Linked DNA regions of Methylosinus trichosporium OB3b. The protein of the gene in region 2 interacts with the protein of the main gene of each other region in a pairwise test. Links are inferred from orthologs where the notes say so. Each region holds a gene or a part of one and is shown on either strand. Other genes may lie near its edges.

Evidence for each region. The genes of interacting proteins can lie anywhere in the genome.
Region 1: the proteins of ung (region 2) and ndk interact in binary tests that used the Escherichia coli proteins (3 or more experiments, as listed by UniProt). The link is inferred for Methylosinus trichosporium OB3b from one-to-one orthologs.

The regions. Positions count from the first base shown.
Region 1 is NZ_CP023737.1:275,521-282,655, forward strand. What follows is about bases 1,419-4,417. They hold ndk (nucleoside-diphosphate kinase), read left to right. Parts: upstream 1,419-2,706; coding sequence 2,707-3,129; downstream 3,130-4,417. Other genes in these bases: tpiA (triose-phosphate isomerase), read right to left, coding at 1,728-2,480; CQW49_RS01370 (glutathione S-transferase family protein), read right to left, coding at 3,137-3,844; purN (phosphoribosylglycinamide formyltransferase), read right to left, coding at 4,235-4,417. In the rest of the region: CQW49_RS01350 (hypothetical protein), read right to left, coding at 1-106; CQW49_RS01355 (hypothetical protein), read right to left, coding at 140-1,192; more of purN, read right to left, coding at 4,418-4,882; purM (phosphoribosylformylglycinamidine cyclo-ligase), read right to left, coding at 4,879-5,937; CQW49_RS01385 (HesB/IscA family protein), read right to left, coding at 6,124-6,492; CQW49_RS01390 (VOC family protein), read right to left, coding at 6,535-6,960; CQW49_RS01395 (iron-sulfur cluster assembly protein), read right to left, coding at 6,975-7,135. UniProt on the Escherichia coli protein: Major role in the synthesis of nucleoside triphosphates other than ATP. The ATP gamma phosphate is transferred to the NDP beta phosphate via a ping-pong mechanism, using a phosphorylated active-site intermediate.
Region 2 is NZ_CP023737.1:100,647-107,349, forward strand. Bases 3,790-6,696 are described here. They hold ung (uracil-DNA glycosylase), read right to left. Parts: upstream 5,624-6,696; coding sequence 4,955-5,623; downstream 3,790-4,954. Other genes in these bases: CQW49_RS00490 (OpgC family protein), read left to right, coding at 3,790-4,171; CQW49_RS25320 (SGNH/GDSL hydrolase family protein), read left to right, coding at 4,123-4,623; CQW49_RS25325 (SGNH/GDSL hydrolase family protein), read left to right, coding at 4,620-4,919; CQW49_RS00505 (hypothetical protein), read right to left, coding at 5,668-5,901; CQW49_RS00510 (SIMPL domain-containing protein), read left to right, coding at 6,092-6,696. In the rest of the region: lpxD (UDP-3-O-(3-hydroxymyristoyl)glucosamine N-acyltransferase), read left to right, coding at 1-329; 3-hydroxyacyl-ACP dehydratase FabZ, read left to right, coding at 398-856; lpxA (acyl-ACP--UDP-N-acetylglucosamine O-acyltransferase), read left to right, coding at 882-1,691; lpxB (lipid-A-disaccharide synthase), read left to right, coding at 1,751-2,914; more of CQW49_RS00490, read left to right, coding at 3,068-3,789; more of CQW49_RS00510, read left to right, coding at 6,697-6,703. UniProt on the Escherichia coli protein: Excises uracil residues from the DNA which can arise as a result of misincorporation of dUMP residues by DNA polymerase or due to deamination of cytosine.

The DNA of each region.
Region 1 (7,135 bases), 170 kb from region 2 along the record:
AGCCCGCCTCCACTCCCACCGGCGCCGCCAGGGCGGAGCCATATCCGATCGCCGAAGCGCAGAGGCCGGAGAGAAGAGCGGCCGTCGTGAGCGAATTGAGTTTCATGACACGTTTCCTTTCGTTCTCTTGAGCGTCGGATCAGGGCAGGATGATCGGGTGATTGTTGCAGTCGTAGTTGCAGGTGAAGATCCAGGACATCCATCCGGTCGGGCCATAGGCGTCGTAGCCGGGATTGCGCAGCTGCGCCCAGGTCTCCGTGCGGTTCTGCCATTCCGCCCAGGTCTGCGTCTTCTCTGCAGAGATGGTCACATGGGCGCCGCAGCCGACGATGCCGTGATTGCCGCCGCCGAAGGCGCAGCCGGAGCCGCCGGTGACCGAGTTGATAGAGCCCGTCCAGGAATAGCCGACGGAGGAGTTCGGATTGGCGACATAGCGATCGGCGAAGGCGCGGCCACGGCCGGAGACGTCGGCTGTATCGCTGCCCTGACGCGTCGGCATGATCGAGGCGATGCTGGAGATGCCGGCGAAGGCGTTCCAGAATTCCGCTACGTAGAGATCGGGCGTGATGCCGCAGCTGTTGTCGATGACGGCGAGATTAATGCCGCCATTGGTGCCGGCGCCGGCCCAATTCGCAGGGCTGGAGGTCGTGCTCTCGCCCCAGCGCACCTGTCCGCTCGAGTAATCGACGCCCTGGCAGGATTTTCCGGTCTTGTCGACGATGATCTGCCGCGGCCGCGAATACATGCAGCGGCCGGACAGCCCCGCGCTTCCGTCGGTGTGACGCACGCAGCGCTTCTGCAGCCCCGCTATGGTCGGGCAGCCCGCCGTCGTCGTGCAGCTCGTCGTCGTCTGATCATTGCAGGTGCCATGGCCGCTGAAATAAGCGATGGCGTCGCCCGGGCGATCGAAGTTGTAGGTGTCGGCGCCCCCGGCGACCTTCTGCGGGTCGGTGAAATCGGTCGGATAGACGAGACCATCCGTATAACGCACGCCCGCCGTATAGCCGGAGATCGAGAGCATGCGGTTGCGGAAGCCGTCGACATTGGCCTTGTTCTGCGACAGCGCGCCGCAGGAATAATTATCGACCGCTTCGATGGTGATGCCGGTGTCGGCGGCGAAAGCCGGCGCAAATCCGGAGAGCAGGCCGACAGCTCCTGTCAGCATGCCGAAAGCGAATTGTCTGAAGCCCATGACGTGTCTCCAACGGTGTTCCCTCGACCGAGGGAAGAAAAATGAATTGCCCATGCTCTGAGGCGGCTCGTCCGCGATCGCGCAGGAGCGTCGAAGATGTCGGCTACTGTCGGAAAAACGTTTGCTTGCTTTGCGCGTTTTCCGAGGGAGGAGCGTTTCCCTTTCGACCCGTGCAATCTCGCCCGAATTCGCAGGCGACGCTGTGCGCTGGCGCATGTTTCATCGTCTCGTGATGGATGACGCGCGAGACGACGCAATGGCGGGCGCTCGGTGCGAGCCGCGGCGCGCGCCGGTGATGAAGCAAGCAGAATCCGCAGGAAGATCTCGCGCCGGCAGGCGCTTCTCACCCATCACAACATGCGGCGATGCGCGATCGACGGGTCGTGACGACGTCGTCGGAGCTGTGCGCGGGCGCACACGAGAGCGAGCCTGAAGGCTCGCGGTCCAAGGGGCGCGCTGTGGACCGCGAGCCTTCAGGCTCGCTCAATCGACAATATCTTCCGAATGAATCGCGCGGCGCAAGCGCGCTTTTCTCTCACAGCGCGGCTTCGGCGATCGCGAGAAAATCCTTCGCGGTCAGCGAGGCGCCGCCGACCAGCGCGCCATCGACATGCGGCGCATGCAACAGTTCCCGCGCATTGGACGGCTTCACCGAGCCGCCATAGAGAATGCGCGTCGGCGCGCTCGCGCCGACGAGAGCGTCGAGACGCGCGCGGATCGCGGCGTGCATCGACGTCACGTCATTCGTCGTCGGCGTCAGTCCCGTGCCGATCGCCCATATGGGCTCATAGGCGACGACGAGCCGCTCGGCTGCGATCGGCGCCGGGAGCGAACCGGCGAGCTGCCGCTCGACGATCTCGATGGCGCGGCCCGCGTCGCGTTCGGCGCGCGTCTCGCCGACACAGACGATCGGCGTCAGGCCGGCGCGTAGCGCAGCGCTCGCTTTGGCGCGCACCAGCGCGTCGCTCTCGCCATGTTCGGCGCGCCGCTCGCTATGGCCGACGATCACGTAAGAAGCGCCGGCGTCGGCCAGCATTTCAGCGGAGAGATCGCCGGTATGCGCGCCCGACGCCTGCGCATCGCAATCCTGTCCGCCGATCCCGAGGTTGAAGCGCGCGGCGATCGCGGCGGCGGCGGCCAGCAGCGTCGCTGGCGGGCACACGACTAGCTCCACGCTTGCGCCGAGGGCGGCATAGCCGGCTCCGATCGCCTCGATCTCCGCGAGCGACGCCGTGAGCCCGTGCATTTTCCAGTTTCCAGCGACGAGCGGACGCGGACCAGAGGTCATGACGAGCCTTTCCTTTAAAGAAATGGACGCGAGAGCGAGGCCATATCAGCGGCCTTGCGCTTCCGCAATTCGCGCGGGCGGGGGAAGGTTCCGCGCGCGCGATCGGCAGGCGCGGGCCGCGCCGCGCAGACAATTCGCGAGAGGGCGGGTTGCCGCGTCCCCGGCCGCTCGCTATAAGCGCCGCGCTTCTTCCATTTCGACCTCGAACCGACGAGACGACGCGCTCATGGCGATCGAACGCACATTCTCCATCATCAAGCCGGACGCCACCAAGCGGAACCTGACCGGCAAGATCAACGCGCTCATCGAGGACGCGGGTCTGCGCATCGTCGCGCAGAAGCGCATCCGCATGACGCGCGAGCAGGCCGAGACCTTCTATGGCGTCCATAAGGAGCGGCCCTTCTTCGGCGAGCTGATCGAGAGCATCACCTCCGGTCCGGTGGTCGTGCAGGTTCTCGAGGGCGAAGGCGCGATCTTGAAATATCGCACCGTCATGGGCGCGACCAATCCGGCGAGCGCCGATCCGGGTACGATCCGCAAGGAATTCGCCGTGTCGATCGGCGAGAATTCGGTGCATGGCTCCGACGCGCCGGAGACCGCGGCGATCGAGATCCCGCAGTTCTTCTCCGGCAACGAGATCGTCGGCTGATCGGCGCTTACGCCAAAAATTTCGGGAAATAGGCCGAGAGCATACGGTCGCGATAGGCGACGAGATTGGCGTTCGCGAGAGCCGCCGCGCGCAGCGGCGAATCGAGGTCCGGAGACAGGCTCTCCGCGACGAAGGCGAAGGCCGTCGCATCCGCGCCGCTGGGCTTGTCGCCGAAAAGAAAGCGCTTGTCGCCGAGCAGGGTGGCGAGCGCGTCCATATCACGCCGGGCGAGCTCGGCGATCTCGTCAGCCGAGTGCCGGCCCATTCCATGGGCCTTCATGCTGGCGCCGATCTTTCGGCGGACGAGCGACCTCACCAGAGGTCGGAACGGCGCGGGAACTGTGGCGAAGAACAGCGCCGCGCTCCTGGCGAAATTGGCGTCGTCGATCCAGCGCATGTGGGCCAGCGCCCAATAATAATGGTCCTCCAGCATCTTCTCGACCGCCCAGCCCGTCGAGCGCTGCTCGGACGACAGACCTTCGTCGAAATCGAAGCTGTATTTTCGCTCGATGTGGAAGCGAATGAAGGTCGAATCGGCGATGATGGCCCCCTCGTCGTCGATATAGGGAAGCTTCCCCTTGGGAGCGCGCATATAGCCGCTATGATCCTCGACATAGCGGAGCCCTGCGATTTCGAGCAGGGTCATGGCCTTGAGCACGAACGGGCTCGCGTCGGGAAGACCGAAGAACGGGCCGAATGAATAAAGCGTGATCATGGAAAATCGTCCTCGACGGCGAGCTTCCATCGATACCAGAACAAAAAAAACGGAACTGCAAGTCCCCGCTCGGCGCGCGCGCCGGGAGAATTTAGAACAGTCCGCGGCGGCTTCGAACAGCTCGAATTGGCCGAAGCGATGCTCTATGCTGGCGGCTCGCGACCCGAGACGAGGATCGATGTCGATCAGCGGAAACAGAGCCTGGCGCTGGATCGGCCTTGCGGCGCTCGCAGCGCTATTGCTGGCGGCGCCGTCCGACGGAGCGCTCGACCTCGCCAAGGCTCTGGCTCTCGGCGTCTATTTCCTCGCCTTTGTCGCGCGCAGCCCATGCCGCAGCGGGGCCGCTTATCCGTTCGCTCACGGATTCCGGTCGAACGTCTGCTCGGTCGCTCAGTCGCAGGCGGGGACGGCGAGCGCCGCAGCCGCGCCCGAAGCCGCCCCCAGCACACGATTGCCCTCGACCCTGAGCGCGCCCGCAGCGACGAGCCGCAGCGCGCGCGGATAGATGAGATGCTCCTGCTCCAGAACGCGGGCGGCGAGCGTTTCCTCTGTGTCCCTGTCGAGCACCGGAACGGCGGCCTGGGCGACGATCGGCCCTTCGTCCATCTCGGGCACGACGAAATGCACGGTGCAGCCATGGATCTTCACCCCGTCCGCCAGCGCGCGGCGATGCGTGTGCAGGCCGCGATACGATGGCAGCAGGGCAGGGTGGATATTGAGCATGCGCCCGCGCCATTGCTCGACGAACCAGGGCGTCAACAGCCGCATGAAGCCGGCGAGGCACAGGAGCTCGATGCGATGAGCGGCGAGCACGATCTGCAGCGAGCGCTCGAACTCCTCGCGTCCCGCATAGATCTTGTGGTCCACCGCGGCGACGGCGATTCCCAGCGACTTGGCGCGCGCGAGGCCGGCGGCCTCCGGCCGGTTGGACGCGACGAGCGCGATCTCGGCGGGAAACTCGGGCGTGCTGGCGGCGGCGATCAGCGCGTCCATATTGGAGCCGCGGCCCGAGATCAGAATCGCCGTGCGCCGCCTCATAGGGCGAGCGCCCCGCGCATCTCGACGCGGGGGCCGTCGCCCGTCTCGACGATCTCGCCGATCACGACCGGCGCCTCGCCCGCTGCGCGCAGCGCGGCGATCGCGTCATCGGCGCCGGCGCGCGCGGCGACGACCACCATGCCGACGCCGCAGTTGAAGGTGCGCAGCATCTCCGCCTGAGCGACGTTTCCCTGCGCGGCGAGCCAGGAGAAGACGGGCGGGACCGGGAAGGCCGACAAATCGAGCGCCGCGCCGAGGCCCTTGGGCAGCACGCGCGGCAGATTGTCGGGAAAGCCGCCGCCGGTGATATGCGCCAGCGCCAGAATCGCCTCGCTGGCCTTCAGCGCCGCGAGCAGGGGCTTCACATAGATGCGCGTCGGCGTGAGCAGAGCGCGAGCGAGGCTCTCGCCGGGCGCGAAGGGCGCGAGCGCATCGAAAGTGAGGCCCGAGAGCGCGACGATGCGGCGAATCAGCGAGAAGCCGTTGGAATGGGCGCCGGAAGAGAGCAGGCCGAGCAAAATATCGCCCGCCTTCACGCTGCGCGGCAGCAGGCGGGAACGTTCCGCCGCGCCGACGGCGAAACCGGCGAGATCATAATCGTTATTCGCATAGAGGCCCGGCATCTCCGCCGTCTCGCCGCCGAGCAGCGCGCAGCCGGCCTCCACGCATCCCGCGGCAATGCCTGAGACGACCGCGGCCGCAGCTTCTGGCGTGAGCTTGCCGGTCGCGTAGTAATCGAGAAAGAAGAGCGGCTCTGCGCCCTGCACCACGAGATCGTTGACGCACATGGCGACGAGATCGATCCCGATCGTGTCGTGAAGGCCGGAGTCGATCGCGATCTTGATCTTGGTGCCGACGCCGTCATTGGCGGCGACCAGCACCGGATCGGAAAAGCCAGCGGCTTTGAGGTCGAAGACGCCGCCGAAGCCGCCGATCTCGCCATCGGCCCCCGGCCGGCGCGTGGAACGGACGGCGGGACGAATGAGGTCCACGAGACGATTGCCGGCGTCGATATCGACGCCCGCCTGCGCATAAGTGAGGCCCTTTTCCGCCATTCCCGGTCCCGCGATGATTTCGAGCCAGCGGCCTAACGCCTAACGGGCGCCGGCGCAATCGGTTTCGCGGGAAAGGCTCGACGCCCTCCCATTGGGAGGGCGTCATTGCGAGCGAAGCGAAGCCATCCAGGAGCCGCCCCACGACTGAAGGATTCTTCGTCGCTGCGCTCCTCGCAATGGCAGCTGTCAGCTGTGCGCGTGCTTCTCGGTCTCGCCGCCCTCGGCCGGATGCAGCTCCACGCTCTCGCCGCAGCCGCAGGCCGAGGTCTGATTGGGATTCTGGAACACGAAGCTCGACGAGAACATCGACGTCTCGACGTCCATGCGCGTTCCGAGCAGATAGAGCACCGCGGCGCCGTCGACGATGACGCGCGCGCCCTTCTCCTCGATCACCTCGTCGCCGGGCGCGGGCGCGGCCAGCTCCATCTTATAGGCCATTCCGGCGCAGCCGCTCTTTTCGAGCGAGATGCGCAGCCCGGCGCTGGGGTTCTCGTGCCCGGCGAGCAGGCCGCGCACGCGTTCGGCGGCGGCGTCGCTGAGGGTCATGACCGTCATCGTTCCTCTCCTTGAGTCCTTCGTCCGCAGCGCGTCGCGCGCTCAATAATTCGCCCAGAGGCCCGGCGAGGCGATCTCGACGAGATTGCCGTCGGGATCGCGAAAATAGAGGCTGCGCCCACCGCGCGGCCATTGCATCCGAGCCTCGATCGCAACCCCCTCCGCCTGCAGCCGCCGTTCCCAGGGCTCGATGTCCTCGTCCGGTGCTGCGAGCGCGAAATGCAGCTTGCCGCAACCGTCGTGCGGAGGAATCTCGCCGCCCGGCAATCTCACCGTCTCCAGGGTCGCGCCGCGCAGGAACAGCAATAGCACGCTGCGCGGGCCACAATCGAAGGCGACGAGCCTCTCGTCGGAATACATCGGCGAGAGGCCGAGTGTCTTCTCGTAGAAACCGGCCGCTCGCGCCAGATCGTCGACATAGATCGCCGTCTCGAGACAGCCGTCGATTCTCGGGCTCGGAGCGGGCATCGGCTCCTCCGGCGTCAAAACATGTCGAGCGTCACGCGCGCTTCGTCCGACATGCGGCTCTGATCCCACGGCGGCTCGAAGACGAGCTTCACCACCACCGCCAGCACGCCCGGCACGAGGCTCACCGCGCTCTGCACCTGTTCGACGATCTGGCCGGCGACCGGACAGCCCGGCG
Region 2 (6,703 bases):
CGATCATCGGTGAGGGAACGAAGATCGACAATCTCGTGCAGATCGGCCACAACGTGGTGATCGGGCGCGGCTGCGTCATTGTCGCGCAATCGGGCCTCGCCGGTTCCTGTGAGATCGGCGATTTCGTCGCGCTCGGCGGCCAATCGGCGATCGGCGGCCATCTGACGATCGGCGAAGGCGCGCGGATCGCGGCCAAGTCCGGCGTTACACGGGACGCGCCGTCGATGGCGCGGCTGAGCGGCGTTCCCGCTCGGCCCGTGCGTCGCCATTTGCGCGGCGAGCTGCTGCTCGACCGACTGGCGCGGCGCGACGGCGAGCCGCCGTGCTGAGGGACGCGCGCGAAGAGAGATCGGGCGAAGTCGGCCGCAAGACGCCGACGCCCGCAGGGAGGACATCAATGGACGACACCACAGCGCGCGCTGGCGCGACGATCGACATCGCGCGGATCATGCAGCTGCTGCCGCATCGCTATCCCTTTCTGCTGATCGACCGCGTCATCGACGTCGACGGCGACCGTTTCGGCGTCGGCGTCAAGAATGTGACGGTCAACGAGCCGCAGTTTCAGGGCCATTTTCCCGAGCGGCCGATCTTTCCGGGCGTGCTGCTGATCGAGGCGATGGCGCAGACGGCCGGCGCGATCGCGCTCAATGCGCGCGCGCGGGAGCGCCCGGGCAGCGTCTTCTTCGTCACCATCGACAAGGCCAAGTTCCGCCGACCCGTGCAGCCCGGCGACCGCGTCGAACTCCATATGACCAAGACGGCGCAGCGGCGAGACATCGTCTGGTATTCTGGCCGAGCGCTCGTCGATGGCGCGCTGGTCTGCGAGGCCGAGGTCAGCGCCAAGCTCGGCGATTGAGGCGGCGCGTCATGGGCGGGATGATGTGAAAGCGCGAGTTCACGCGACAGCGATCGTGGAGAGCGGCGCCCGTCTCGGCGACGGCGTGGCGGTCGGCCCATTCTGCTATATTTGTGCCGGCGCCGAGCTCGCCGAGGGCGTCACGCTGCTCTCGCATGTCGTCGTCGCCGGGCGCACGCGCATCGGCGCGCGAACCATCGTCCATCCCTTCGCCGCGATCGGCGCGGCGGCGCAGGATTTGAAAGCCAAGGGCGCCGCCGGCGCGCTCGTCGTCGGCGCCGATTGCGTGATCCGAGAAGGTGTGACGCTCAACGCCGGCACGCCCGCCGGCGGCGGCGAGACCAGGATCGGCGACGGCTGCGCCTTTCTCGCTCACGCGCATGTCGGGCACGACTGCCGGCTCGGCGACGGCGTCGTGCTCGCCAATCAGGTGCTGCTCGGCGGCCATGTGCGCATCGGCGATCATGCGGCGATCGGCGGCGCCAGCGTCGTGCATCAGAATGTGCGCATCGGCGCTCACGCTTATGTCGGCGGGCTCTCGGGGCTCGAGGGCGATCTCGCGCCCTTCGGCCTCGCCGGCGGCAATCGCGCGCATCTCTTCGGCCTCAATCTCATCGGGCTGAAACGCCGCGGCTTCGCCGAGGAGCGGCTCTCGCGCTTGCGCGCCGCGTTTCGGCTGCTGTTCTCGGACGAGGCGCCGGAGCAGGGGGTGCTCGCCGAGCGGATCGAGCGCGCCGCGCGCGATTTTTCGGACGACGCCGATGTCGAGGCCGTGCTCGCCTTTCTGCGCGCCGAGCGCGAGCGGCCGCTGTGCGCGCCGCGGCGGAGGGGCTAGTGGCGGATGTGGGCCTGGCGCGAAGAGCGAGCCTGAAGGCTCGCGGTCCGGGCGCGCTGCTGGACCTCGAGCCTTCAGGCTCGCTGTTCTTTCTCATTGCCGGCGAGCCCTCCGGCGATCTGCTCGGCGCGCTGCTGATGCGGGCGCTGCGCGCCGCCGAGCCCTCGGCCCGCTTCTGCGGCGTCGGCGGCGAGGCGATGGCGGAGGAGGGGCTCGCGAGCCTCTTCGCGATGAGCGACATCGCCGTCATGGGCCTCGCTCCGGTGCTGCGCCGTCTGCCGCTGCTCATTCAACGCATAGAGGAGACCGCGCGCGCCGTGCTGGCCGCAGCGCCGGATGTTCTGGTGCTGATCGACGCGCCCGATTTCACCCATCGCGTGGCGCAGCGGGTCAGGCGGGCGCGGCCGCAGCTTCCCATTATCGATTATGTCGCGCCGACGGTCTGGGCCTGGCGGCCCTGGCGCGCGCGCGCCATGCGCACTCATATCGACGAGGCGCTGGCGGTCCTGCCCTTCGAGCCGGCGGCGTTCCGACGGCTCGGCGGACCGCCCTGCGCCTATGTCGGCCATCCGCTCGTCGACCGGCTCGCCGAGCTGACGCCCTCGGCCGAGGAGGAGACGCGGAGAGAGGCGTCGCCGCCGCTGCTTCTGGTCCTGCCCGGCTCGCGCCGCGCCGAGGTGGCGCGGCTCATGCCGGTCTTCGGCGAGGCGCTGGCGATTCTGGCGCGCCGCTTCTCCTTCGAGGTCGTTCTGCCGGTCGTGCCGCAGGTCGAGGCGGACATCCATGCGGCGCTCGCGTCGTGGCCGATTCGTCCGCGCCTCGCGACCCAGGCGGAAAAATACACCGAGTTCCGCCGCGCCCGCGCCGCGCTCGCGGTTTCCGGCGTCGTCACTCTGGAGCTGGCGCTGGCCGGAACGCCCATGGTTGTCGCCTATAAGGTGGCGGCGGTCGAGGCGCTGCTGAAATTTCTGGTTCGGGTCGACAGTTTCGCTCTGCCCAATCTCGTGCTCGGCGAGCGGATCGCGCCGGAGTTCTTGCAAGAGCAGGCGACGCCGCAGGCTCTGGCCGCGGCTCTGGCGCCGCTTCTGGGCGGCGGGGCGGAACGCGAGGCCCAGCGCCGCGGCCTCGAGCGCGCGCGCGCGCTTGTGCTCTCCGCCGGCCCGAGCCCGAGCGCCGCCGCGGCTGCGCGCGTGCTCGCTCATTTGCGCGTGGCGCCCCGATGACTCGCGTCGCCAAAAAATCGACAATTGGCGCACACAGGGTCACCCTCGCCGGGGCGGCCGATTCGGGTAGCGCGCAAGGGCTTGCCGCAGAAGCGGCGAGGCGGCGCCGCGCGCGCCGGCGGGCAAGAGAAACAATAGAGCGCCGAAAAGCGCATGCGGGAGCCGAACGAGATCGATTTTTGGCGGGGCTTCGCGCTCGTCACCATTTTCGTCAATCATGTCCCCGGGATCTTCTTCGAGCACTTCACCTTCCGCAATGTGTCGCTCTCCGACTCGGCCGAGCTCTTCGTCTTCCTGGCCGGATGGGGGCTGCGCAAGCTGACCGACGGCTCGGCCGCGAGCCTCTCGGCGCGCTGGCTGTTCTTCCGGCTCGAGGGCCGCGCCTTCACCGTCTATGTCGCGCAGCTCGCCATCACAGAAGCGGCCATCGCGCTGCTCGCCGCCGTCTCCTTTCGGCTCGACGCGCCTTTTCTGCTCGACTGGCACAATGCCTCGAGCATTTTCTACGATCCCGTGCGCGCGCATATCGGGCTCGTCACACTGAGCTATCAGCTCGGCTACTTCAACATTCTGCCGCTCTACGTCGTGCTGCTGCTGGTGTCGCCGCTGATCGCGCTGGCGCATCGGTATGCGCCGCAGGCTCTGCCGCTCGTCGCTCTCGCGATCTATGTGGGCGCGCTCGTCTCCGGAGCCAATTTCTCCACCTGGCCGAGCGAGGGCGTGTGGTTCTTCGATCCACTGTGCTGGCAGATGATCTATGTGCTCGGCTTTCTGCTCGCCGGCGCGGACGGCCTCGGCGGATTCGCCCGCCGGAATCTGCGGCTGCTGCGCCTCGCCGCCATTCCCGTTCTCACATTCGGCGTCATCGCGGCGCGCCTCCATTTTTCGCCGGACCCGATCGACTTGCCCGAGCCCAAGCTGTTCTTCGTCTTCGACAAGACCTATTTGTCGCCGGCGCGGCTGCTGCACAGCCTGGCTCTCGTCGCTCTTTTCGCCGGCCTCTACCCCACATTCGCCCGATGGGCGCCGCGATGCTGCGATTTCCTCTCGCTGCTCGGACGCAACTCGCTCAATGTGTTCTGCGCCGGCTCGCTGCTCAGCCTCGCGGGGCAGATCATTCGCTTCGTCTCCGGCAGCGGTATTGTCATCGACGCCGCTATCGTTATCTTCGGCGTCGGTTCCCTGGGCGCCGTGGCATGGGCCTCTGAATGGCGAAACAGATTGCGCGTAAAATCCTCGAAAGCCTCTGCGGCCTAGTGATCGGCGCAGGCGTCGCGGCCGGCTGCGCGCAGGAGAGCGCCATCCCCGTGACGCCGCCGCCGCTGTCGCCGGCCTGCGAGGCGCCCGCCGGCGACATCGCCGCCCCCGCCCAGCTGCCGCATGTGACCGCGGCGCTGCGGCGTGGCCGGCTGCGCGTCCTGGCGATCGGCTCGTCGTCGACCGCCGGCGTCGGCGCTTCCTCTGAGGCGAAGACCTATCCGGCGCAGCTCGAGGCGATCCTCGAGGGTGCGCTCTCCAATGTGGACGTGGTGATCGTCAATCGCGGCGTGTCGGGCGAGGTCGCGTCGGTCACCGCCGAGCGCATCAAGAGCGAGATTGCCGTCGAGAAGCCCGATCTCCTGCTCTGGCAGCTCGGCACCAATGACGCGCTCGTGCGCATCGCGCCGGAGGAGTTCGAGGCGACAGTGCGCTCGACATCCGCTGGTTGAAGGACAATGAGATCGACACGGTTCTGGTCGGCCTGCAATATTCCTCGCGCTTCTCGCGCGACAGCGAATATTTCGCCATTCGCGACGCGCTGCAGCGGGTCGCCGCCGCGGAGAACATCGCTTATGTGCGCCGCTACGACGCGATGCGCTTCATCGCGCAGAACCGCGCCAATCTGCAATTGATGGCGCGCGACAATTTTCACCTCAACGATCTCGGCTATCAATGCATGGCCGAGCATATCGCCCGCGCGGTGATCGTCGGGCTCTTCGCCAAGCGGCGTCCGCCGACGAACTGACGCGCGCCTCGGCGCGCGCATCTTTCAGGCTTGCCTCACCACTCGATCGGCGCCGCGCCTCTCGCCTCGAGATAAGCGTTCGCCTTGGAAAAGTGCCGGCAGCCGAAGAAGCCGTTGCGGGCCGAGAGCGGGGAGGGGTGCGCGCATTCGAGCACCAGATGGCGGCGGCGGTCGACGCCGGCTCCCTTCTGCCGCGCATAGGCGCCCCAGAGTAGGAACACGATACCCTCGCGCTCGCGCGAGAGCGCCGCGACGGCGGCGTCGGTGAAGCGCTCCCAGCCCTTGCCCTGATGCGAGCCGGCGGCGCCCTCCCGCACCGTCAGAGTGGCGTTGAGCAGCAGCACGCCCTGGCGCGCCCAGCGCGAGAGATCGGGATCGCGCGACACGGGGCGGCCGAGGTCGTTCTCGATCTCCTTGAAGATATTTTGCAATGACGGCGGCGGCGCGACCGTGCGCTCGACAGCGAAGCAGAGCCCGTTGGCCTGCCCGGCGCCATGATAGGGGTCCTGGCCGAGAATGACCGCCTCGACCGCGTCGAACGGGCATTCGTCGAAGGCGCGAAAAATCTGCTTGGCCGGCGGATACACCGGACCTCTCTCATATTCCGCACGCACGAAACGGCGCAGCTCCGCGAAATAGGGTTGGTCGAGCTCGCCGGTGAGGCGGGCTTTCCAGCTTTCGTCCAGGCGAACCGGCTTGTTCATGCGTGCGAGGCTATCACGGGCGCGCGGAAGGAGCGAGGACGGCGCTATTGCGCTGCGCGTCTATCGACGCGACGCGACGCGGCCCAGACCGCGCCAGCGATTGCTCCGACGATCGCGCCGGCCGGGGCGTAGAAGAACGCCACGGCCATCGCATAAGCGCCCTCGGCTTGTGAAATATCGAAGAGATGAGCGGCGAGGACGGCGAACGCGACCGCCGCGGCGGCGCCGATCGCCAGTCCGATGAACGAGCCGAGAAAGATCCACGCCGATTTCGCCATGACAATTCCGCTGGGGGCCGCTCGAGCGACATTCTCTTGCTTTTTCGTCGTTGTGTGAAGCTGCGGGTGATATGTGCCGTGATAAAGTCCACGCTGCGCCAGTCGCCGAGGCTTCGGTGCGCCGAGTCGAGGGAAGCCGGAAGCGGGAGCGTGCGATTTCGCCGCCAGCGGCGTCGAGCGAGGCAAGTCGATGACCCGAATACTCGCTACGGCCTTGTCGAGCGCGCTCCTTCTCGCGAGCGCTTCGGCCGAGACATTGAAGGACACTCTCCCCCATATTTCCGTGACGGGAGCGGCTTCGGAGGAGGCGCTTCCCGACCGAGCCATCCTTCGCCTGGACATTGTCGCGGATCGGCCCACCGCGACCGAGGCCGTGGCCGAGAACGAGCGCAAGACTCGCTCCGTCTCTGACGATCTCGTCCGACGAGGCGTGCCGATCGACGGCATTCGCGTCGTCGGGGCGACGCTTCAGTCGGTCTCGACGGAGGAGGCCGCGCCGCGCAGCGCGCGTGGAAAGCGCGTCTCCAAGGGGTTTCGGGCGCGAAGCGAGTTGAGCGTGACGGTCGCTTCGCTCGATGAGGCCGCGTCTTTGCTGTCTCGCGCGATCGACGCCGACTCGAACGACGTTCGCGGCGTGGAATTCATCGTCAGCGACGAAAGGACGCGCCTCGAACGACTGCGGATCGCGGCCGTGAAAGATGCAGAACAGCGGGCGAGAAACTATGTCGAGGCCGTGGGCGGCAAGCTCGGCCGTATCATCGAAATCGATCATCAGGAGGAGACTGCGGCGACAGAAGCCGAC